Regions from separate parts of the Mesorhizobium sp. WSM4823 genome, predicted to be linked through region 4. Evidence: predicted binding sites of a transcription regulator. Region 4 holds the regulator's gene; each other region holds the start of a gene.
What was found. The regulator LexA, encoded in region 4, represses DNA repair genes until DNA is damaged. The targets are predictions, from matches to a motif close to TGTTCNNNNTGTGTTCNG.
Positions count from the first base shown of each region.

Region 1 (5,754 bases), on a different contig from region 4:
GTCGCCAGCCTGTCCTTGGTCTGGCCGACGAATTCCGGCTCGCGGATGAATACCGACAGCATGCCGGCCGCCGAGATCATGACGTCTTCCGAGGTAACGATCGAAGCACGCTTGTTGCCGACCAGATCGGCATAGGCGCGCAAGCCTCGCGTCAAGACGTTGCGGAAGCCGGCCTCGTGCGTGCCGCCTTCGCCGGTCGGAATGGTGTTGCAGTAGGAATTGAGAAATCCGTCGCCGCCGAACCAGGTCACCGCCCATTCGAGCGAGCCATGGCCGCCTTGCCTGTCGCTCTTGCCGGCGAAGATTTCGCGAGTGACCTGGAATTCGTCGCCGAGTGAGGCTTTCAGATAATCCTTGAGGCCACCTGGAAAATGGAACTCGGCCTTGGCCGGCGTCGTGTCCTTCTCCTTGATCAGCGAGGGGTCGCAGGTCCAGCGAATCTCAACGCCGCCGAACAGATAGGCTTTCGAGCGCGTCATGCGGTAGAGCCGCGCTGGCTCGAAAGCGGCGCCCTTGCCGAAGATCTGCTCGTCGGGATGGAAGCGAATCTTGGTGCCGCGGCGGTTATGCACCTCGCCGAGCTGCTCAAGTCCGGTCACCGGAACGCCGCGCGAAAAACGCTGGCGGTAGAGCTGGCGGCCGCGTGCGACCTCGACCTCGAGATGGTCCGACAGCGCGTTGACGACGGAGACGCCGACGCCGTGCAGGCCGCCCGAAGTCTCGTAGACCTTGCTGTCGAACTTGCCGCCGGAATGCAGCGTCGTCATGATGACTTCGAGCGCCGGCTTCTTAAATTTCGGGTGCGGATCGACTGGAATGCCGCGACCATTGTCGGTGACGGCCAGATATCCGTCGGCGGAAAGCTCGACATCGATGAAGGTCGCATGGCCTGCCACCGCCTCGTCCATCGAATTGTCGATGACTTCGGCGAACAAATGATGCATCGCCTTGTCATCGGTGCCGCCAATATACATGCCAGGCCGGCGCCGCACCGGCTCCAGCCCTTCGAGAACCTCGATGTCGGCGGCGCTATAGCTTTCACTGCCGTCGCGGGATGCCGGGCGCTTCGCCGCCTGCACCAGCGGGTCGGCCGGGCGCGCGGTTGGGCGAACCGGTTGCGGCTGCTTGCCCATAGTGCCGAAAAGATCGTTGTTATCGTCCATGCTGATCCTGGATTCCGATGCTGCGAATCACCACCCGATACTGCCACGCTTTTTGCGGGCAGGCGACGGAGGTTCCTGTTACGTTCGAGGATAGAGCCTCTTACTGCAAAACCATTCCACAACCAAGCGGCAGCTTGGCGCATCGACGCTTTGTAAACCTTGTCCGAAGGTTGCGCCGGAAGGTTGGCCGAAAAACGGTATCAGCGCACTGCCGCTGACCTAGAATGCAGCGGAACCTCAAGAGGCTGCCGCTTACGCATGTTGGATTACAGTTCGCTCCTGCTCGCGGCGGCGCTGTCGGGCACGTGCCTCAGCATCACCATGTTTGCGATCTGGTTCGCCACGCCACACGCACGCTTTGTGCTGACGGTGGCGTGCGGCATTCTTGTGCTCGTCGTGCATGTGGTCTTGTTTTGGCACTATGCCAGGGATCCCAGCCCCTGGCTTTGCCAGATTATGCTGGCGCTTCTCACCCTGGGCTTCCTCATCCTGTGCCTGTCGGCCATGCAATATCTCGGCATGCGCGACTATAGGCTCGCGGTTCTGCCGACACTGGCTGCCATGGCGGTTTGCGCAGGCGCGACGTTCCTCGAGTTTGACGGCGTCGGCTTCATGGTCACCTACGCGACGGTAACGGCGCTGCTCTTGTCTATGGGGGTGATGTTCTGGATCAAAGGTGGTCATGACAGCCGGATATTGCTGGTCGTTTCGTCCCTGAGCGGCGTCTGTGCGTTGTCCTTCGGACTCTGCGGCGCGGTCCTTCTGGTCAAGGGCCAATGGGTGCTCGGCGTTGCGCCCGACAACTGGGCCGAACGGTTGAATTCCGTCGTGGCGGTCGCCTGCATGACCGGGCTCGGTGCTTTGACGCTCTCGCTCCACCATTTGCGGGCGCAGATCGAATTGAAGGCCGAGACCATGACCGACCCGTTGACCGGGCTGATGAACCGGCGGGCGTTGACGGCATTCTACGGTGAGCGGGTTTTCGGCCCGTTCATGGCCGTGGCCATATTCGACCTCGATCATTTCAAGCGGACGAATGACGTATTCGGTCATCCCGTTGGCGATCAGGTTCTGCGCCGCTTCGCCGCTGTCATCAGGAAATACGCCAGGACCGGAATCGACGCCTTCCGGCTGGGCGGCGAGGAATTCGTGCTGGTCATGTCACGGATGACGGAAGACAAGGCTTATGACATTGCGAGCAAGATCAGCGTCGCCTTCGGCACGGAGGTCGTCGCCACCCAGCTTGGTCCATTGCGCAGCACGGTCAGTGGCGGCATCGGCTTTGGCGGGACAGGCGGCACCAGTCTCGACGATGTGCTGGCCGAAGCCGACGCGGCACTCTATGCGGCAAAGCGCGCCGGTCGAAATCGCGTCGTCGCCCAGAACAAGGCGAGCAAGGCCGACGCGCCGGCCTTACGTTCTGCCTGATTGAGGCTTCTATCTTCTTGTTAGACCATGATCTTGCCCGAAAACAGGATTCCACTTTTCATGGTCTATTCCGCCGCACCCAGATATTCCGACAGCGGCGGGCAGGAGCAGACGAGGTTGCGGTCGCCGGCGACATTGTCGATACGCGACACCGGCGGCCAGTATTTGGCTGATGTGTCGGCATCGCCGGCCGGATAGGCCGCCTCTAGGCGCGAATAGGGATGGGTCCACTGGCCGGCCAGCGCCTCGGCGGCGGTATGCGGCGCATTGACCAGCGGATTGTCGGCCAGGGGCCATTCGCCTTTCGCCACCTTGCCCGCCTCGCCCGATATCGCGATCATCGCATCGCAGAAGCGATCGAGCTCGCTCTTGGGCTCGGACTCGGTCGGCTCGACCATCAGCGTGCCGGCCACCGGAAACGACATGGTCGGCGCGTGGAAGCCGTAGTCGATCAGCCGCTTGGCGATATCATCGACGCTGATTCCGGCGCTGTCCTTGAGCACGCGGGTGTCGAGAATGCATTCATGCGCGACGCGTCCGTGCCTGCCTTTGTAGAGCACCGGGAAATGCGCCTCGAGCCGCGTCGCGATGTAGTTGGCGGAAATGATCGCCGTCTCGGTTGCCTGCTTCAGGCCCGAAGCGCCCATCATGCGGATATACATCCAGGTGATCGGCAGGATCGAAGCGCTGCCGAACGGTGCGGCCGACACGGCATGGCCGGAGCCTTCGGTGACGTGGCCGGGCAGATATGGCTTGAGATGCGCCTTGACGCCGATCGGGCCGACGCCGGGGCCGCCGCCGCCATGCGGGATGCAGAAGGTCTTGTGCAGGTTCATGTGGCAGACATCGGCACCGATGTCGCCCGGCCGGGCGAGGCCGACCAGCGCGTTGAGATTGGCGCCATCGAAATAGACCTGGCCGCCATGCTCATGGATCAACGCGCAGAGGTCACGCGCGCCTTCCTCGAAGACGCCATGCGTCGAGGGATAGGTGAACATCAATGCCGCGAGGTTCTGCGCATGCTCGGCAGCCTTGGCCTTCAGATCGTCAACGTCGATGTTGCCGTCTTCGGTGCAGCGCACGACGATGACGCTCATGCCGGCCATCGCTGCACTCGCCGGGTTGGTGCCATGCGCCGATGACGGAATCAGGCAGACCGTGCGGTGGCTTTCGCCGCGTGAGCGGTGGTAGCCGCGAATGGCGAGCAGCCCGGCATATTCGCCCTGGCTGCCGGCATTGGGCTGCAGGGTCGCCGCGTCGAAGCCGGTGATCTCCGCCAGCCAGGCTTCCAGTTCGTCGATCATCGCGCGGTAGCCGGCCGAGTGGCTTGCCGGTGCGAAGGGATGCAGATTGGCGACGCTTGGCCAGCTTACCGGCATCATCTCGGCGGCGGCGTTGAGCTTCATGGTGCAGGATCCGAGCGGGATCATGGCACGGTCAAGCGCCAGGTCCTTGTCGGCCAGCCGGCGCAGGAAGCGCATCATCTCGGTTTCCGAGTGGTTTTCGTGGAACACCGGCTGACTGAGAAACTCCTTGCCGCGTGGCTGCCCTGGCATGGTGCGCCCGGCAGCGGCGCCCGCCTTAGCGCCGAACAGCGCCGCGATCGCGTCCAGATCGGCATCGGTCGAGGTCTCATCGAAGCTGATGCCGATGTGGTCAGCGTCGATGACGCGCAGCAATCGGCCGGTCTTTTCGGCGGCGGCGGCGATCGCGTCGGCTCTGCCCTTCACTTCCACCGTCACCGTGTCGAAGCGGCGTGCGCCAAGCACCGAAACGCCTGCTACCTTGAGGCCGGCTGCCAGGCGGCTGGCCAGTGTGTGAATGCGCTCCGCAATCGCCTGCAGTCCGGCGGGACCATGCCAGATCGCATAGGCCGTCGCCATGTTGGCGAGCAGCGCCTGCGCGGTGCAGATGTTGGAGGTCGCCTTGTCGCGGCGGATATGCTGCTCGCGCGTCTGCAAAGCGAGACGATAGCCGGGGCGGCCTTTGCTGTCGGTCGACTGGCCGACAAGGCGGCCGGGCATCAGCCGCGTCAGCCTGTCGGAAACGGCGCAATAGGCGGCGTGCGGGCCACCAAAGCCCATCGGCACGCCAAAGCGCTGCATCGGGCCGACAGCGATGTCGGCGCCAAGCCTACCCGGTGCCTCGGTCAGCGTCAGGCCGAGCGGATCGGCAATGAAGACGACCAGCGCGCCGGTGGCGCGGGCCTTCTCGATTGCCGCCCTGTGGTCGCCATAGACGCCAAACGTATCAGGCCATGAGACGAGCAACGCGGCGGTGTTGTCGTCGATCATGTCACCGTCGACCTCGATGCCGAGCGGCTCGGCGCGGGTGCGCACGACGTCGAGCGTCTGCGGATGCGGGGTGCCGGCCAGCGCGACTTTAGTTCGCTTGTCGCGATGATGGCGCAACGCAATGCCAACCGCCTCGGCTACCGCCGTCGCCTCGTCGAGCAGTGAGGCCGACGCCACCGGCAGGCCGGTCAGTTCGGTGACCAGCGTCTGGAAATTGAACAGCATTTCGAGCCGGCCCTGGCTGATCTCGGCCTGGTAGGGCGTGTAAGCCGTATACCAGGCGGGGTTCTCGAACAGATTGCGCTGGATGACCGGCGGCACGTGGACGCCGTGGTAGCCGGCGCCGATGAAGCTCTTCAGAACTGTATTGCTCGCCATTGTCGCCGAAAGCTCGGCCAGCGCCTCGGCTTCGCTCGCCGGTGCCGGCAAGGCCAGCGGCCGGTCGAGCCGGATCGATTTCGGCACTGCCTGGCTGATCAGCGTCTCGACTGAGGGAACGCCGATCGTCGCCAGCATGGCTCTGATATCGTTGAGGCCAGGGCCAATATGGCGGGCCGAGAAGGGGTAGGGTGCTACAGTCATCTTCTGGTCCTGCTATCAACCAATATGGGCTTTGTAGGCGGCCTCATCCAGGAGACCTTCGAGCTGGCTCTCGTCGGCCAGTTTCATCTTCCACAGCCAGCCGTCGCCGGTCGCCGCCGAATTGACCAGGGACGGATCAGACGATAGCGAGGTGTTTGCCTCGGTGATCTCGCCGTCGACCGGTGCATAGACGTCCGATGCAGCCTTGACGGATTCGACCACGACGGCGGTATCGCCCTTGGCCAGCTTTTTCCCAAGCTCCGGCAATTCGACAAAGACGAGATCGC
Region 1 is NZ_JBVVQL010000013.1:156,592-162,345, reverse strand. Features, by position in the region: gene parE (DNA topoisomerase IV subunit B) at 1-1,163, opposite strand, end outside; gene AC0L26_RS26085 (GGDEF domain-containing protein) at 1,422-2,591, shown strand; gene gcvP (aminomethyl-transferring glycine dehydrogenase) at 2,657-5,467, opposite strand; gene gcvH (glycine cleavage system protein GcvH) at 5,483-5,754, opposite strand, start outside.
Region 1: the regulator LexA is predicted to act here: its motif matches at 1,234-1,251, upstream of parE (DNA topoisomerase IV subunit B).

Region 2 (5,754 bases), on a different contig from region 4:
TCCTTCAGGCTTTCGCCGCCCGGCGGCGGCACGTCGTAGGAGCGGCGCCAGACATGCACCTGCTCCTCGCCCCATTTCTTGCGCGCGTCATCCTTGTTGAGGCCGGAGAGGTCGCCATAGTCGCGCTCGTTCAGCGCCTGGTCGCGAATGGTCTCGAGATCGCTCTGGCCAACCGCGTCGAGAATGTGCTGGCAAGTCTTCTGCGCCCTGATCAGCGACGACGTGAAGGCGATGTCGAATTTCAGGCCGCGCGCCTTCAGCTTTGCGCCTGCCTCCTTGGCCTCGGCATGGCCCAACTCGGTCAGGTCGACGTCGCGCCAGCCAGTGAACAGGTTCTTCAGGTTCCATTCGCTCTGGCCGTGGCGCACGAGCACGAGAGTTCCCGACATTTTTGCTCCTTCAGTTTGTGGATCAGATCGCCTCAGGCGAGGCCGAGCACGTCCCGCATCGAATACAGTCCCGGCTTCCTGCCGCGCGCCCACAGTGCGGCCTTGACCGCGCCGCGGGCGAAGATCGCCCGGTCCTCAGCATGATGGGCGAGCGTGATGCGCTCGCCGGTGCCGGCCAGCACCACGGAGTGGTCGCCGACCACCGAGCCGCCGCGCAGCGTGGCGAAACCTATCGAGCCCGTCTTTCGCACGCCGGTGTGACCGTCGCGCGACCGCACGCTGTTCCCGTCAAGATCGATGCCGCGCCCGGCGGCGGCCGCCTCGCCGAGCAACAGCGCCGTGCCCGACGGCGCGTCGACCTTGTGCCGGTGATGCATTTCCAGGATCTCGATGTCGAAATCGTCGGCATCGAGCGCGCGCGCCGCCTGTTCGACCAGCACCGCCAGCAGATTGACGCCGAGGCTCATATTGCCTGATTTGACGATCGTCGCGTGGCGCGCCGCCGCCGCGATCTTGGCATCGTCGTCGGCCGAGCAGCCGGTGGTGCCGATGACATGGGTGATGCGTGCCTGCGCCGCGTATCCAGCGAATTCGACTGTCGCTGCCGGGCTCGTGAAATCGAGCACGCCGTCGGCCTTGGCGAAGGCCGGCAGCGGATCGTCGCCGATCGCCACGTCGATACTGCCGATGCCGGCAAGCTCGCCGGCATCCTTGCCGAGATGTGGCGAACCGGCCCGCTCGATCGCGCCGGCGACGCGCGCGCCCGGTATCGTATGGATGGCACGGATCAGCGCCTGGCCCATGCGGCCGGCCGCGCCCACCACCACCAGGCCCATATCGCTCGTGGGCGTGTCGTTCATAAGGTTCTCCCAACCGCCTTTTTCGCGCGGCGCACCGGAGTTTGGATTGGCTTACCGTCGTCGACAAGCCCCAGCCCCTTGTTGCCCTGGACCCGGTGGAAGCGGGCATAGACGCTGTGCGGGTCGGCCATCAGCGAGGCGTGCGTGCCTTGCTCGACCAGTCGCCCCTGTTCCAGCACGACGATGTGGTCGGCGTTGACCACCGTCGACAGCCGGTGCGCGATGACGATGGTCGTGCGCCCGTGCATAACCTTGGTGAGCGCTTGCTGGACACGGGCTTCCGCCTCGTTGTCGAGCGCCGAGGTCGCCTCGTCGAGCAGCAGGATCGGCGCCTGCCGCACGATGGCTCGGGCGATCGACACGCGCTGGCGCTGGCCGCCCGACAGCGTCACGCCGCCTTCGCCGACAGGGGTGTCATAGCCTTGCGGCTGTTGCCGGATGAAGCCGTCGGCCTCGGCCTGTTGCGCGGCCAGTTCGATTTCGGCGTCGCTGGCGCTCAGCCGCCCGTAGCGGATGTTGTCGCGAATGGTGCCTTCGAACAGATAGGGCTGCTGCGAGACATAGGCTATGGAACTGCGCAGCGACTGTTTGGTGATCTTCGAAATGTCCTGGCCGTCGACCTCGATGCTACCTGCCTCGACATCGTAAAAGCGCTGCAATAGCGCCACCAGCGTCGACTTGCCGGCGCCCGAAGCGCCGATGATGGCGGTCATCTTGCCGGCGGCGGCGACGAAGCTGAGATCCTGCAGCACCGGCGCGTCGGCGACATAGCCGAACGAGACGTTGTTGAAGCGCACCTCGCCACTGGTGATCTTCCCTTCGGCCGCTCCGGGGGCGTCGCCTTGCTGCGGCTCGAGGTCGAGCAACTCGTAGATCATGCGCGCATTGACCAGCGCCCGTTCCATGCCGACCTGCATGCGCGCCAGCCGCCGGGCCGGATCGTAGGCGAGCAGCAGCGCGGTGATGAAGGAGAAGACTGCGCCGGGCGGCTGTCCGAGCACGGTCGCCCGGTAGCCGGAATAGGCGATGACGCCGGCAACGGTGAAGCCGGCCAGTATTTCGGAGATCGGCGTCAGTCGCTCCGAAACGCGGGCGATCTTGTTTGTCCGCTGCTCGGCATCGTCGGCGAGCTTGCCGAGGCGGCGCGACAGCTCGCCCTCCATGGTAAAGGCTTTGACGATGGCGATGCCTTGCGTGGCTTCCTGCATGGCGCCGATCAGCCGTGAGTTGATCTGCACCGATTCACGGGTGATGCGCCGCACCCGCCGCATCAGATAGGTGACGGTGTAGATCAGCGGCGGCCCGATCAGCAGTGAGCTTAGGGATAGCACCGGATCCTGATAGATCATGACGCCGATCAGTCCGATCAGCGTCACACCGTCCCGCGCGATCGACGTCAGCGTCATCGACAGAAGGTCGCGGATGCCGTTGACGTTCTCGTTGACCTGCGCGGCCAGGCGCCCCGAGCGCGTGTCGTTGAAGAAGCCGACGCCGAGCTTCATCAGATGGTCGAAGATGCGCTTTTGGTAGCGCGCCACCAGATTGTTGCCGATCCTGGCCAACGTCACCGCCTGGCCGTAGCCGGCCAGTCCGCGCAGGATGAAGGCACCCAGGATCGCAGCGCAGATCCAGGCGATCAGATCGCCGCGCCGTTCGTAGAAGATCTGATTGACCACGGGGCTCATGATCAAGGCCGTGACCGCTGTCGTTCCGGACACGGTCAACAGGCAGACTATGGTGAAGACGTAGGACCACCGGTACTCGTATCCGTTCTCGGTCAGGATACGGTGCACCACCGCCACGATCTCGCCGGGCCGGGCTTTCGCTTGATGCCGGGCTTTCGCTTGATGTTTGGGCGATTGGTTCAAGTCGGGATCCGTGATGTCGGTTCGGCTTCGCAGCCGGGCTAATTCGGCAATCCTCTTAGCGCTCCGGTGGCGGCTTGCCTATGGCCGAGGCGGCAAAACTTCGCCGGCGCCCCAGGTCGTCACCTAAGCCCGCCAGCGCCGCCCCGCGGTCTGGACGCCGAACAGCGAGGGATTTCTGGCATAGGCGGCAAGGCCGGAGAGCGCAGCCAGCGGGTGGGTGATCACATAGACGGGCATGGTCCGCATCAACTCGCTATGCGGTGCCTTGTCCTCGAAGGCGGCGCGGAACTCGCCCGTCTTCAACGCCGGCAGGATTTTCTGGGCGATGCCGCCGGTCAGGAAGACGCCGCCGCGACTCATGAACACCAGCGCAAGGTCGCCGGCGGTGCGCCCCAGGCAGGTGACGAATATCGATAGCGCTTCCACGGCCACCGGATCCGACTTCGCCAGTGCCGCCGCGGTGACCTCGGCCGGCGTGGCGAAGGGTGCCGGCTTGCCGTCCGCCTTGGCCACTGCCCGGTAGGCATTGACCAGGCCGCGTCCGGACAGGATCTGTTCGCCGGAAATTCTGCCCTCGAGCTTCTCGATATGCGGAAAGACTTGGAAATCGCGCGGCGAGCGCGGCCCGATGTCCATATGCCCGCCTTCGCCGGGCACCGGTATCCAGTGGTTTAGCGCATGAACCAGGCCGGCGACGCCAAGTCCGGTGCCGGGACCGAGCACCACCCGTCCCGCATTTGGCTCCGGCGCATCGCCGCCGATCTTTTCCATATGCTCTTCGCCAAGCGCCACGACGGCCAGCGCCTGCGCCTCGAAATCATTGAGCACCACGACGTCGCTGAGGCCGAGGCTGGCAAACATCTTTCTCGGCTTGACGATCCACGGACAGTTGGTGAGCGGGATCTCGTCGCTATCGACCGGACCGGCTACCGCCAGTACAGACGAGTTGGGCCGGACCGACGAGCGGTCGAGCACGGCTGCCTGGATGGCGTCGTCGATCGTATTGAAATTGGCCGTCTGGACGATCTGCGGTTCGGTCGGTTCCGAGTTCGCGTCGAGCACGATCGAAAAGCGCGCATTGGTGCCGCCAATATCGCCGATCAGGATCGGAAACCGCAGCGCTGTATCGTCGTCGCCTGGCATGCCTTTGTTCGTCCCGGTTCACAATGACGTTCCGCCGTTCGTTCGTTGACTAGCGCATGACCCGGGAAAGGGAAATCGCTTTTCGAAATGAGGCGGCCAGGATTCAGAGCAAGATGATATCCATTGGGGCTTCAGGTCGGGCCGAACCGGGACGAAGGCGTGCATGATGGCGGATTTTGCAGCGGGCGGTAAGTCGGAGCTAATCGTGGCAGAGCGTAGCCCGGAATCCAAGCGAACTTCCTGGGGCTCGCTCAATTGTTCCCGTAATGTTCTTGCCTCAGTCGAAAATCTGTGGTTGTCTTCGGTAACGCCGTTCGCGGCATGATCGCATGGGCTTCGGGCGAGCCCGTATCAGGGGTGAAAAATGGTTGCGCGGGTCCGCACGGTGGCTTTCCAGGGCATCGAGGCCGTACCGGTCGACGTGCAGGTGATGATCGCGCCGGGCAAGGTCAACATGCACATCGTCGGCCTTGCCGACAAGGCGGTGGCCGAAAGCCGCGAGCGGGTGCAGGCGGCCCTGCATGCGTCGGGCCTGTCGATGCCGTCGAAGAAGGTTACTGTCAATCTGGCCCCGGCCGACCTGCCCAAGGAAGGCAGCCATTACGACCTGCCGATCGCGCTTGGGCTGATGGCAGCTCTTGGCGCCATTCCGGGCGACATGCTGGCCGGCTATGTCGTGCTTGGCGAGTTGTCGCTCGACGGCACCATTGCCGCGGTGGCTGGCGCGCTGCCGGCGGCGATCGGCGCCAATGCCGAGGGCAAGGGGCTGATCTGTCCTTTCGCCTGCGGGCCGGAAGCGGCCTGGGCCGGCAAGGATTTCGACATATTGGCGCCGCGCAGCCTGATCGCCATCGCCAATCATTTTCGCGGCACGCAGGTCCTGTCGCGACCGGAGGCCGGCATCCACGCCTCGGCGCGCGACCTGCCTGATCTTGCCGACATCAAGGGCCAGGAAACCGCCAAGCGAGCCCTGGAAGTGGCGGCCGCAGGCGGCCACAATCTGCTGATGGTCGGACCGCCAGGGTCGGGAAAATCGATGCTGGCGCAGCGGCTGCCCTCGATCCTGCCGCCGCTGGCGCCCAGGGAATTGCTCGAAGTCTCGATGATCGCGTCGGTGGCTGGCGAACTGGGCGAAGGAAAGCTGACCGACCGGCGGCCGTTTCGCGCGCCGCATCATTCGGCCTCAATGGCGGCGATGGTCGGCGGCGGCCTGCGGGTGCGGCCGGGCGAGGCGTCGCTTGCCCATCACGGCGTGCTGTTCCTCGACGAGTTTCCCGAATTCTCGCCGCAGGCGCTCGATGCGCTGCGCCAGCCGCTGGAAACCGGCGACTGCATGATCGCCCGCGCCAACCATCGCGTCACCTATCCGGCGCGCATCCAGCTGGTCGCGGCGATGAACCCGTGCCGCTGCGGCATGGCCGGCGAGCCGGGCTATCGTTGCCTGCGCGGCGACCGTTGCCGCACCGACTATCAGGCGCGCATTTCCGGCCCGCT
Region 2 is NZ_JBVVQL010000015.1:95,183-100,936, reverse strand. Features, by position in the region: gene AC0L26_RS27625 (2,3-bisphosphoglycerate-dependent phosphoglycerate mutase) at 1-389, opposite strand, end outside; gene dapB (4-hydroxy-tetrahydrodipicolinate reductase) at 422-1,249, opposite strand; gene AC0L26_RS27615 (ABC transporter ATP-binding protein) at 1,246-3,117, opposite strand; gene AC0L26_RS27610 (glucokinase) at 3,241-4,260, opposite strand; gene AC0L26_RS27605 (YifB family Mg chelatase-like AAA ATPase) at 4,625-5,754, shown strand, end outside.
Region 2: the regulator LexA is predicted to act here: its motif matches at 4,517-4,534, upstream of AC0L26_RS27605 (YifB family Mg chelatase-like AAA ATPase).

Region 3 (5,754 bases), on a different contig from region 4:
CGCGGTCGTCGACCTGCAATTGCCGGCACTGCGGGTGATCGACCGAGCCGCCCTCGGCGAAACGCTGATCAGGCGTTTTCTCGAAATCTGGGAAGGTCCGGCCAGCGGTCCTGGCATGGCAATCCTGCTACGCTCGTCGACATCGCACGAATTTGCAGCCGAAAAGTTGCGTGAGGTATTTGCCAATCAGGTGAGGCCGGTGGTTGCGGCGGTCGGCGACCCGGCTGACGCAGGCCGACGGGCCGGGCTTGTTTCGAGCCAGTTGCTGGGTCTGGCAATGTGCCGCTATTTGTTGCGGCTTCCGCCCGTCGTCGCCCTGTCCCATGACGAAATCATTCAGAATATCGGGCCTACGCTGCAGCGCTATGCGATGGGAAGAGATGGACCTTGAACCAGCGCTTGGAATCGCTGCGCGGGGTCTGGTCGCCGTGCCGCGGCTGCGCCGCCGACGGTCGCATCGCCTATATGTGCCGAAGCGGCACGCAAAGGTTAAGGGCGGTTCAGCCGCGTGTGCAAAACCAGCTCCACAACCTGTGGATTCTCGGTGGAAAACCTGTTCACAACACAAGATGTTGGGGTGAACAAAACGGGAATTCCGGGCTATCTCTGATTCGTCGCCGTTTCGTTCCGGCTTTGGGCGGAACGTTAACGGCGAATGCCGTAATCAGTGACGGAAAAGTTAAGGCTCCTTAGGAAAGATCAATAATTTCATAATCTTGGCACGGGCCGGTTGGCCCGCGTCGTCGCTTGCCGGCAAAAGGTTAATGACAGCGTTCTCCCTGCATGAATCGGGCCAATTCGCGGATTCAGCATGTGGTGCGCTACGCCGCTTAAAAATCCAGATATAGCCGTGAACAAACCCTGAATCAGTTGGAGTCAGCGATTCGTAGCTGATTCGTTCCAGACTCGTTCTAACTATTAATCAGGACCGGTTGACGACACCGGACGAGACGCTTCGACCTGCCATCGGAACATTCCGCTTTCGCTTCGCGCCCGAAATCCCTATGTGTCGGCTGTCACACGCGCCACCGCGGGGCGCGCTCCCGACAATGCGAGGCAGAGAGCCTTATTTCCAGGTCGATGAACATCCACCCGAAACATACAGAGCCGCTGATCCTGTCCGGTCGCGACGTGACCGCCGTGCTCGGCCCCACCAACACTGGCAAGACCCATCTCGCCATCGAGCGCATGGTGGCGCACGAGAGCGGCATCATCGGCCTGCCGCTCAGGTTGCTCGCCCGCGAGGTCTATTCGCGCGTCTGCGAGAAGGTCGGCGCTCACAAGGTGGCGCTCATCACCGGCGAGGAGAAGATCCAGCCCGACGGTGCCAGATATTCGGTCTGCACGGTGGAAGCCATGCCGCGCCAGACCGACGCCGCCTTCGTCGCCATCGACGAGGTCCAGCTGGCCGGCGATCTCGAGCGTGGCCACATCTTCACCGACCGCATCCTGCATCTGCGCGGCCGCCAGGAGACGCTGCTGCTGGGTGCTGCCACCATGCACGGCATTCTCCAGCGCCTGCTGAAGGGCGTGTCGGTGGTGACGCGGCCACGGCTGTCGCATCTCGCCTATGCCGGCTCGAAGAAGCTGACCCGCCTGCCGCGACGCACAGCGATCGTCGCCTTTTCCGCCGACGAGGTCTATGCCATTGCCGAACTGATCCGCCGCCAGCAAGGGGGTGCGGCGGTCGTGCTCGGCGCGCTATCGCCCCGCACGCGCAACGCGCAGGTGGAGCTGTTCCAATCGGGCGATGTCGATTACCTGGTCGCCACCGATGCGATCGGCATGGGCCTCAATCTCGATCTCGATCATGTCGCCTTCGCCCAGAACCGCAAGTTCGACGGCTACCAGTATCGCAACCTGACCGCGGCGGAACTCGGCCAGATCGCCGGCCGCGCCGGCCGGCACTTGCGCGACGGCACCTTCGGCGTCACCGGCCAGGTCGATCCGCTGGACGAAGATCTGGTCAAGAAAATCGAAGGTCATGAGTTCGACCCGGTGAAAGTGCTGCAATGGCGCACCGCGCAATTCGATTTCGCCAGCCTCGATGCGCTGAAGCGTTCCACCGAGACCAACGCGCCGGTCGAAGGCCTGACGCGTGCGCTGCCGGCGGTGGATGCGCAGGCGCTCGAGCATTTGTCCCGCGACGAGGACATAAGGGCGCTTGCCACCGACGCCAGGCGCGTGGCGCTGTTGTGGGAGGCCTGCGCTCTCCCCGACTACAGGAAAATCGCACCGGCCCAGCATGCCGACCTGATCGCCTCGATCTATATGGACCTTGCCAGGCATGGCCATGTCGATGAAAATTATATGGCCGAGCAGGTGCGCCGTGCCGACACCACCGAGGGCGATATCGACACGCTGTCGCACCGGATCGCCCAGATCCGCACCTGGACATTCGTTTCCAACCGGCCCGGCTGGCTGGCCGATCAGGCACACTGGCAGGAAAAGACGCGCGAAATCGAAGACAGATTGTCGGATGCGCTGCATGAGCGGTTGACGAAACGCTTCGTAGACCGCAGGACTTCCGTCCTCATGCGGCGCCTTAGAGAAAATACCATGCCTGAAGCCGAAATTAGCCCAACCGGAACCGTCCTCGTCGAAGGCCACCACGTCGGCGAGTTGCAGGGGTTCCGCTTCACTGCCGACCAGAGCGCCGGCGGCGAGGACGCCAAGGCGGTGCGCACAGCGGCCCAGAAGGCGCTTGCAGCCGAATTCGAGGCGCGGGCCGAACGCTTCGGCTCTTGCGCCAACGGCGACATCGCGCTGGGCTCCGACGGCACGCTGCGCTGGATCGGCGCGCCGATCGGCACACTGGTCGCAGGCGACGAGCCGTTGAAGCCGCGCCTTGTGCTGCTGGCCGACGAACAACTCACCGGACCCGCCCGCGACAAGGTTGCGGCGCGCGCCGAGCGCTTCGTCAATTTCCAGATCGAGTCCTTGCTGAAGCCGCTGGTCGACCTCAAGAACGCCGAGCAGATCACCGGCATCGGCCGCGGCATCGCCTTCCAGCTCGTCGAAAATTTCGGCCTCATCAACCGCCGCGACATCGCCGAGGAGATGAAGTCGCTCGACCAGGAAGGCCGCGCCGCCCTTCGCCGGCTCGGTGTACGCTTCGGCGCCTACCACGTCTTCGTCCCGGCGCTGATCAAGCCGGCCCCGGCCGGACTGGTGACGCTGTTGTGGGCGCTGCAGAACGACGGCAAGGACAAGCCCGGCTTTGGCGACGTGGTTCACGCGCTGGCCTCCGGCCGCACCTCGGTGGTCATCGACCCCACATTCGATAAGACATTCTACAAATTGGCCGGCTATCGCAACCTCGGCCGTCGTGCGGTGCGCGTCGACATTCTTGAACGGCTGGCCGACCTGATCCGGCCCGCAACCAACTGGAAGCCTGGACTCGGCCAACGCCCCGACGGCGCCTATGACGGCCAGTCCTTCATGGTGACGCCGCCGATGATGTCGATCCTCGGCGCCACCGCCGACGACATGGAAGAGATTTTGAAAGGCCTCGGCTACCGGGCCGAGCCGAAGCCGGCGGTCGAGGTGAGGGCCAGGCTCGAAGCACAGGACAGTGCCGCGCGTGAAGCCGCCGCGGCCAAGCAGGCGGCGCAAGAACAAGCCGAGCAGGCCAAGGCAGCGGAAGCCGCGATTGCGGACGCAGCCGCCGTGGCGCAGGCCGAGAGTTCGGGAGCGGCAGCGGCTGCCGTGGCAGAGGCCACAGCCGAAGTTACCGCCGAACCCGCCACCGAAGCGGAGCCCGTCGCGGAAGCTCAGCCGGAAATTCCGGCTGAGGTCACGGAAGAGGAGCTGCCTCCAGCCGAAGCCGCAGCTGAAATGCCTGCGGTATCAGCGGCTCAGCCGGAAGCAGAACCCGAAGCCGATGGGATTGAGGTCGCACCGGCAGAGCCGGCTTCCGAATCCTCGCCTGCAACGGAGGCAATGTCGGCGGAACCTGCCGCGGCGGCGGAAGTCGCCACCGGCGAGGCCGCGCCAGAGGTTCCAGCAGAGGCCGAGGAACCAAAACCTATTCTGTTGTGGCGGCAGGGCCGCTTCGACCAGCGCCCGCGCCACCGCCATCATGACAACCGACCCCGTGATAGGGACACTCGCCCGCGCAACGGGCAAGCCGCGCGCGACGGCCGTGGCGACGCGCCGGCAGATGCCACCGGCGGGCAACCGGCCGGCGCTCCTGGCGGCCGCCCCACCCATGAAGGGCGCCGCGACGGCGCCGGCAAGCCGCGCTTCGACCGCAGCAAATTCAAGCCCAAGCCCCAGGGTGAGCCGGGAGAGCGGCGCGACGGCAAGCCGCAGGGCGAGCGTTCCGATCGTCGCGAAAGCCGGCCCGACTGGAAGGGCGGCAGGCAGGACGGCAAGGGTGGCGCGCCAGGTGGAAAGCCCGCGTTCCAGCCTAAGCCTCGCGAGGAGCGTCCCGTGCGCTTCGACCCGGATTCTCCATTCGCCAAGCTCGCCGCGTTGCGCGACCAGCTGAAGAAATAAGTTCGCTCGTTCCGATGGTCGCTGAAGGCCGCCAGCGCATCGACAAATGGCTGTTCTTTTCGCGTGCGGTGAAATCGCGCTCGCTGGCAGCGAAGCTGGTGGTGGCCGGACGCGTCCGCATTAATCGCGACAAAGCAGCGCAGGCCTCCGATATGGTCCGGATCGGCGACGTCCTGACCATCACTCTTGAGCGGCGCATCTTCGTCTGGAAGGTGCTCGACACAGGGAGCCGGCGCGGCCCGGCCGAGGAAGCACGCCTGCTCTACGAGGATTTGTCGCCACCGCCGGTGCCAAAAGGCGAGGCCGTTCCCGATGCGATTCCCGCGCTGCGCGATGCCGGCAGCGGCCGCCCGACCAAGAAGGAACGCCGGGAAACCGACCGGCTATTCGGCGAAGATTGACGCACAACGGCTTTCGCGGCGCCAACCGCTCCGGAATTCCATTCCGGAACATCGGTATCGCGCGCAACGGCTGCCCTTGCAAGCGGCAGGTAAAGGCGTTACCTGACCAAAAAAGTCCAACAAAAGCGGGACGTCCCGGAGCCGACTGATGACCTATGTCGTGACCGACAATTGCATAAAATGCAAATACATGGACTGCATCGAGGTCTGTCCGGTCGACTGTTTCTATGAAGGCGAGAACATGCTCGTCATCCATCCCGACGAGTGCATCGACTGTGGCGTTTGCGAACCGGAATGCCCGGCCGATGCGATCAAGCCGGACACCGAGCCGGGTCTCGACAAATGGCTGCAAATCAACACCGAATACGCTGATAAATGGCCCAACATCACTGCCAAGAAGGAGCCTCCGGCCGACGCCAAATCCTTCGATGGCGAGGCCGGCAAATTCGAGAAATATTTCTCCGCCGAGCCCGGCGAGGGCGACTGACAAGCCCGCTGATTCAGCCAGCATAACGCGGCGTAAGGGGCATGGTGCTTTAACTGCCTTGACAGGCGGTGGTCGTGCATGGCCTTCGCGCGTGCAGCAAAACCTTGATTCTTCCGACTTTTTGTGTTATATCAACCAAACATGCCGGTGACACAACGTCGATTTATGGCGCAAACGCCCCAAATCACTGAAAGGTGAATTTCTCAATCCGGACCAGAGTGATCTGGGGCAGGCAGTCGCAATTATGCGGTTTGCCGGCCCTGGCTTTTCCGGCGGGTTCATCGTTGTGCGGCTAACGATCGGTTACCGATCGCGCGAGTTCGGCCGGCAGAATGCCGGTACCACACCAAGGAGTTCATGGCGTAA
Region 3 is NZ_JBVVQL010000003.1:294,561-300,314, forward strand. Features, by position in the region: gene AC0L26_RS10145 (TetR/AcrR family transcriptional regulator) at 1-391, shown strand, start outside; gene AC0L26_RS10150 (helicase-related protein) at 1,081-4,500, shown strand; gene AC0L26_RS10155 (RNA-binding S4 domain-containing protein) at 4,515-4,901, shown strand; gene fdxA (ferredoxin FdxA) at 5,050-5,388, shown strand; gene AC0L26_RS10165 (CarD family transcriptional regulator) at 5,754-5,754, shown strand, end outside.
Region 3: the regulator LexA is predicted to act here: its motif matches at 897-914, upstream of AC0L26_RS10150 (helicase-related protein).

Region 4 (5,754 bases):
CGTCCGCCATGGACGGCTATGCAGTGCGGGTCGAGGATGTCGCCGCCGTGCCGGCAACACTTTCGGTGATCGGCATAGCGCCGGCCGGACGCGGCTTTGCCGGAACAGTCGGCCCGGTGGAGGCCGTGCGCATCTTCACCGGCGCGCCGCTTCCCGCAGGCGCCGACACCATCGTTATCCAGGAGAATGTCCGCGACCTCGGCGGTGGCAGCATCGAAGTGACCGCTTCGACGGTTGAGGGCCGCAACATCCGCCGCCTCGGGCTTGACTTCTCAAAGGGCGACGTTCTGCTGGAGAAAGGCCGCCTGCTTGATCCGGCGGCGTTGTCGCTGGCGGCGGCGGCCAACCATCCGCAGGTCAGCGTGGTGAAACGGCCGTTGGTCGCCATCATCGCTACCGGCGACGAATTGCTGCCGCCGGGCAGCGAGCCTGGCCCCGACCAGATCATCTCGTCAAATGCCTATGGCGTCGCCGCCGCAGCCCGCTTGGTCGGCGCCGACGCGCTCGATCTCGGCATCGCCTCCGACCGCAAGGAGGCGATCGCCGCGCTGGTGAAAAAAGCGGTCGATGCAGGAGCCGACGTCATCGTCACGCTGGGCGGCGCCTCAGTCGGCGACCACGACCTTGTCCATGACGTGCTGACTGGCGAAGGCATGACGCTCGATTTCTGGAAGATCGCCATGCGGCCGGGCAAACCGCTGATGTTCGGCCGGCTGGGCGACGTCCGCTGCATCGGCCTGCCTGGCAATCCAGTGGCGAGCCTGGTCTGCACACAGCTTTTCCTGAAGCCGTTGCTTGCGCGGCTCGGCGGCCGCGCCTACCGGCAGGACATGCGTCAGGCGCGGCTCGGCGCCGCCATGCCGGCCAACGATCTCAGGCAGGACTATGTACGCGCGGTGGTGAAGGAAGACGCCGGCACGCTAACGGCGACGCCGTTCGGCATCCAGGATTCCTCGATGCTCAGGATGCTGGCCGACGCGAACGGGCTGATCGTGCGTGAGCCATTTGCACCCCCAGCCGCGACAGGCGCCGCCTGCAGCGTGCTGATGTTACGCTGAACAAACCGTCAACGCATTCATTAAACTTTAAACAGTTGCGGAACACAACTGGAACAGATAGTGTTTGTTCTGGGTTTGTTTTTCTGATTCTGTTGGGGGTCGCGATGCTGACACGCAAACAACATGAGCTGTTGATGTTCATCCACGAGCGGCTGAAGGAAAGCGGCATTCCGCCATCGTTCGACGAGATGAAGGAAGCGCTCGACCTCGCCTCCAAGTCGGGTATTCATCGGCTGATCACGGCGCTGGAGGAGCGCGGCTTCATTCGCCGGCTGCCCAACCGCGCTCGCGCGCTGGAAGTGCTGCGCTTGCCCGATTCGATCGCGCCCGGCCTCAATGCGGCGCGCAAATTCTCGCCGAGCGTCATTCAGGGCAGCCTTGGGCAGAGCAGCCATGGGCAGGGCAGCCTCGGGCGGCAGATCAAGCCGGCGCCTTCACGCATGCCTGCGGCCGGCAACGACGACGACGTTGTCGCCACCGTCTCCATCCCGGTGATGGGTCGTATCGCTGCCGGTGTGCCGATCGATGCCATCCAGCACCAGACGCATTCGATCTCGGTGCCACCGGACATGATCACCGGCGGCGCGCACTACGCGCTGGAGGTCAAAGGTGATTCGATGATCGAGGCCGGCATTTTTGACGGCGATACGGTCATCATCCGCAACGCCGACACCGCCCAACCTGGCGAGATCATTGTCGCCCTGGTTGACGAGGAGGAAGCGACGCTGAAGCGGTTCCGCCGCAAAGGCGCCTCGATCGCCCTGGAAGCCGCCAATCCGGCCTATGAGACGCGCATATTCGGGCCGGACCGGGTCAAGGTGCAAGGCAAGCTGGTCGGGTTGATCCGGCGTTACTGAGCGACAGCTTTCCCGGGTTTCTCGGCCTTGCGGTATGGCGGCAAGCCCCTCGCCTCGCGCGAGAATCTCCGCTGCTCATGCCAGGGCCTATATGGCTGTTCGACGGCAAAACGGATTTCTGCGCGCGTCGTCGCAGATAGCGGGTCGAAGAAAACGGCGGCACTGCCCATGCGAGCGAGCTGGCGTTTGGTGACGACGAGAACCAGCGGGTTGCGGCAGGGATTATAATAGGCCGTGGCATCGTCGATGACGATCAAATCCGCAAAGCCACAGGCTGGCCGCGCGGTTTTGCGGTCATCGGCGAGCGCGATGATCGCGCCGGACGGATGCCGGGCGATGCAGAGGCCGTCAGTGCAGTAGAAAGGCGATCCCGGCGGCAGGTCGGCCGGATCGGCGATGTCGAACCGCACGTCTCCTTTTTCGAATGTCTCCGGCTCGACAATGGTCGCTGAAATCAGCGCATGTTTCCAATTGTCGGTGGTGAATTCGTTCGAACGCACTCGGTTGATGGCAAGTTCGCCGCCGCCGATCGGCAGCGCCACCAGATGTGCGTCCTCCGAGATCAGCACGTCGGGGGTGCGTGTCTCGGAAATCGTTAGCAGGCCGGCGAGCGCAAAGGGAAGTGCCGCAAGCCGCAACCATGTCGTCGCCATTGTGGCAATGACCAGGGCGACCGTCACCATCAGAACCGACTGCAACGAAATCAGCCCGACTGCATCGACCGGCGAACGCTCGGAGATCCATCCCGATATTGCAATCATCGCCGTCAGCCCCTTGCCCATCATGTAGAGGAAAGGCCCGTCGAGGCCGAAAGGCATTGCCAAGGCGCTGACGACGGCCAGGAACATGACGACCGTGACGATCGGCATGACGGCCAGATTGGCGAACAGGCTGAGCGGCGAGACGCGCTGGAAGTGCCAGATGGCGAAAAGCGCGGTGGCGCTGCCGGCAATGATGGAGGTCATTGCGATTGCACCTGTCCCAGCGAGGAGTTTCCGCGTGACGAAAGCGACCGGTGACCGTCGCTGCGGCGGCGCCTTGGCCTTGTCGGCACGATAGTCTGACCAGCCTGCATAGGCGCCTACGAGGGCTGCGGTCGCGGCGAAGGACATCTGGAAGCTGGGGCCGACCACCTCGTGCGGCGACACGACGATGACGGCGATCGCTGAAATCGTCAGATTGCGCATGGTGAGTGCGGCCCGATCGAACAGCACGGCGACAAGCATCACCGCCAACATGATGAAGCTGCGCTCAGCCGCGACCACGACACCGGAAAAAATGAGATAGGCAGCTATGGAAACGAGTGCGGCGCCGGCCGCATATTTTTTGACCGGCCTGCGCGACGAAAAATCGGGAAACAGCGCAAAGGCGCCGCGCAGCAATCCCATGATGGTGCCGGCGACAAGCGCCATGTGCAGGCCGGAAATGGAGATGATGTGATAGATGCCGGTGCGCCGCATCGATTCGTTGATCTCTTCGGGGATGCCGGCACGCACGCCGACGATCAGCGCTGCGGCAATCTCCCCCTCGGCGCCACCGATGCTGTCCCTGATATGGTCGGCGATGCTTTCGCGCGCCTTTTCGATCGAGGCGGAAAGGCGCGCGGCTAACGGTGCATCCTCGGAAGCGACGATCTTCGGATTGCCGAGGAAAAAGCCGCTGGCGCCAATACCGGCGAAATAGCTGTCGAAGGAGAAGTCATAGCTGTCCGGCCTAACCGGGCCAGTCGGAGGCAGAAGCCTCACATAGCCGGTTACCACCGAGCCTGCGGTCATCTCGGCGGGAGTTTTGCGTGCCGAAACCCTGACACGTTCCGGTGCATAACGCAGTGTCGGCCGAGCGGTCGATATCACGTCGATGGTCAGCCTGATCCGGCCGTTCGCCATCTGGTCGAGCCTGACGATGCGGCCGGTGAGCTGGGTCTGGATTACCGAACCGAGCATCTGCGTTCCCGCGCGCCAGGTTTCAACCTTGGCGGCGAGCACACCGAGTGCGCACAGCAACGCTGCCATGAAACACAAATGCGTTTTGCGCCATGACCGCGTGACCGCTGCACACAATGCCGTGAGGACCACGACGGCGATGGGTTGGGGAAAGCCCGGTTCCACGGCAAGCGAAAAATAGACGATCACGCCGGATGCCAGGAAAACCGGCACCAGCAGGAAGGCGACGCCGCGGTCGAGTTCCATGCCGGCCGCCGAAACAACGCTGTTGCGGACAGCGGATGGTGCGAGGCGACGGAACTGTCGGCGGAAGCCAACGACAAGCCCGGGTGTTGGACTGGGTATTGGCGCGGAGCGGGCTGGCGAAAGAGGCTGGATGCCCGGGTGCGACCCAGGCAACGAAACGGGTAGCGGCTCGGCGTGAGGAACGTCGGCAAACAGCGATCGTTCGCTGACGCTTGCGACCGCGCCCTCGCTCTCGTTCACGCCGCGGCCTGGTCCAGCCATCGGGTCTGCCCCTTGCGCCCTTGACCTCCTATGCTACATGAACGCGCGACGCGCGAAAGTCCGCGCAACCACATCCGTTTCCTGCGCCTGCCCGAGAGTTCCATGTCCGACAAGGTCGTCACCCGTTTTGCCCCCTCGCCCACCGGCTTCCTGCATATTGGCGGGGCGCGCACGGCGCTGTTCAACTGGCTGTATTCGAAACACACCGGCGGCACGATGCTGCTGCGCATCGAGGACACCGATCGTGAGCGTTCGACGGCTGCGGCAACCGCTGCCATCCTCGACGGACTCTCCTGGCTCGGCCTCACCTGGGACGGCGAGCCGGTATCGCAGTTCGAGCGCGCGCCGCGCCACCGCGAGGTGGCCGAGGAGTTGGTGCGCATGGGCAAGGCCTATTATTGCTATGCGACGCCAGCCGAGCTGGAGGCGATGCGCGAGAGCGCGCGGGCCAAGGGGCTCCCTCCCCGCTACGATGGACGCTGGCGCGATCGCGACCCGTCGGAGGCGCCTGCGGGCGTTAAGGGCGCCATCCGCATCAAGGCGCCGACCGAGGGCGAGACGGTGGTGGATGATCTCGTGCAGGGTGAGGTGCGCTTCCCCAACAAGGATCTCGACGATTTCATCATCCTGCGCTCGGACGGCAATCCGACCTATATGCATGCTGTCGTCGTTGACGACCATGACATGGGCATCACCCACATCATCCGCGGCGACGATCATCTGACCAACGCCGCCCGCCAGATGGTGATCTATCGAGCCATGGGCTGGGACGTGCCGTCGATGTCGCATATTCCGCTGATCCACGGCGCCGACGGCGCCAAGCTGTCGAAGCGACATGGTGCGCTCGGTGTCGAGGCCTATCGCGCCATGGGCTATCTGCCCGAGGCGCTGCTCAACTACCTGGCGCGGCTCGGCTGGAGCCATGGCGACGACGAAGTGATGTCGATCAAGGACATGATTGCCTGGTTCGATATCGGCGACGTCAACAAGGGCGCCGCTCGTTTCGACTTCGCCAAGCTGGAGGCCCTGAACGGCGTGCATATGCGCCGGATGAGCGACGCCGAATTGCTCGATATCTTCATCGCCACCTTGCCCTATCTCGAAGGCGGCCCGGCGATCGCAACGCGCCTCGACGACACGCGCAAGGCGCAATTGCTTGCAGCGCTGCCAGGCCTGAAGGAGCGCGCCAAGACGCTGGTCGAGCTTGTCGACGGCGCCGGCTTCCTGTTCGCCGAGCGGCCGCTGCCGATCGACGAGAAGGCGGCAGCGCTGCTCAGCGGTGAGGCGCGCGAGATCCTGCGGGGTGCCCACGCGGTGCTGAAGGCAGTTTCAGGTGACTGGACGGCCGCCGCCGCGGAGGCTGCGATCCGCGAATATGCTCTGGCAGGC
Region 4 is NZ_JBVVQL010000002.1:462,858-468,611, reverse strand. Features, by position in the region: gene AC0L26_RS07160 (molybdopterin molybdotransferase MoeA) at 1-1,058, shown strand, start outside; gene lexA (transcriptional repressor LexA) at 1,163-1,915, shown strand; gene AC0L26_RS07150 (ComEC/Rec2 family competence protein) at 1,909-4,365, opposite strand; gene gltX (glutamate--tRNA ligase) at 4,468-5,754, shown strand, end outside.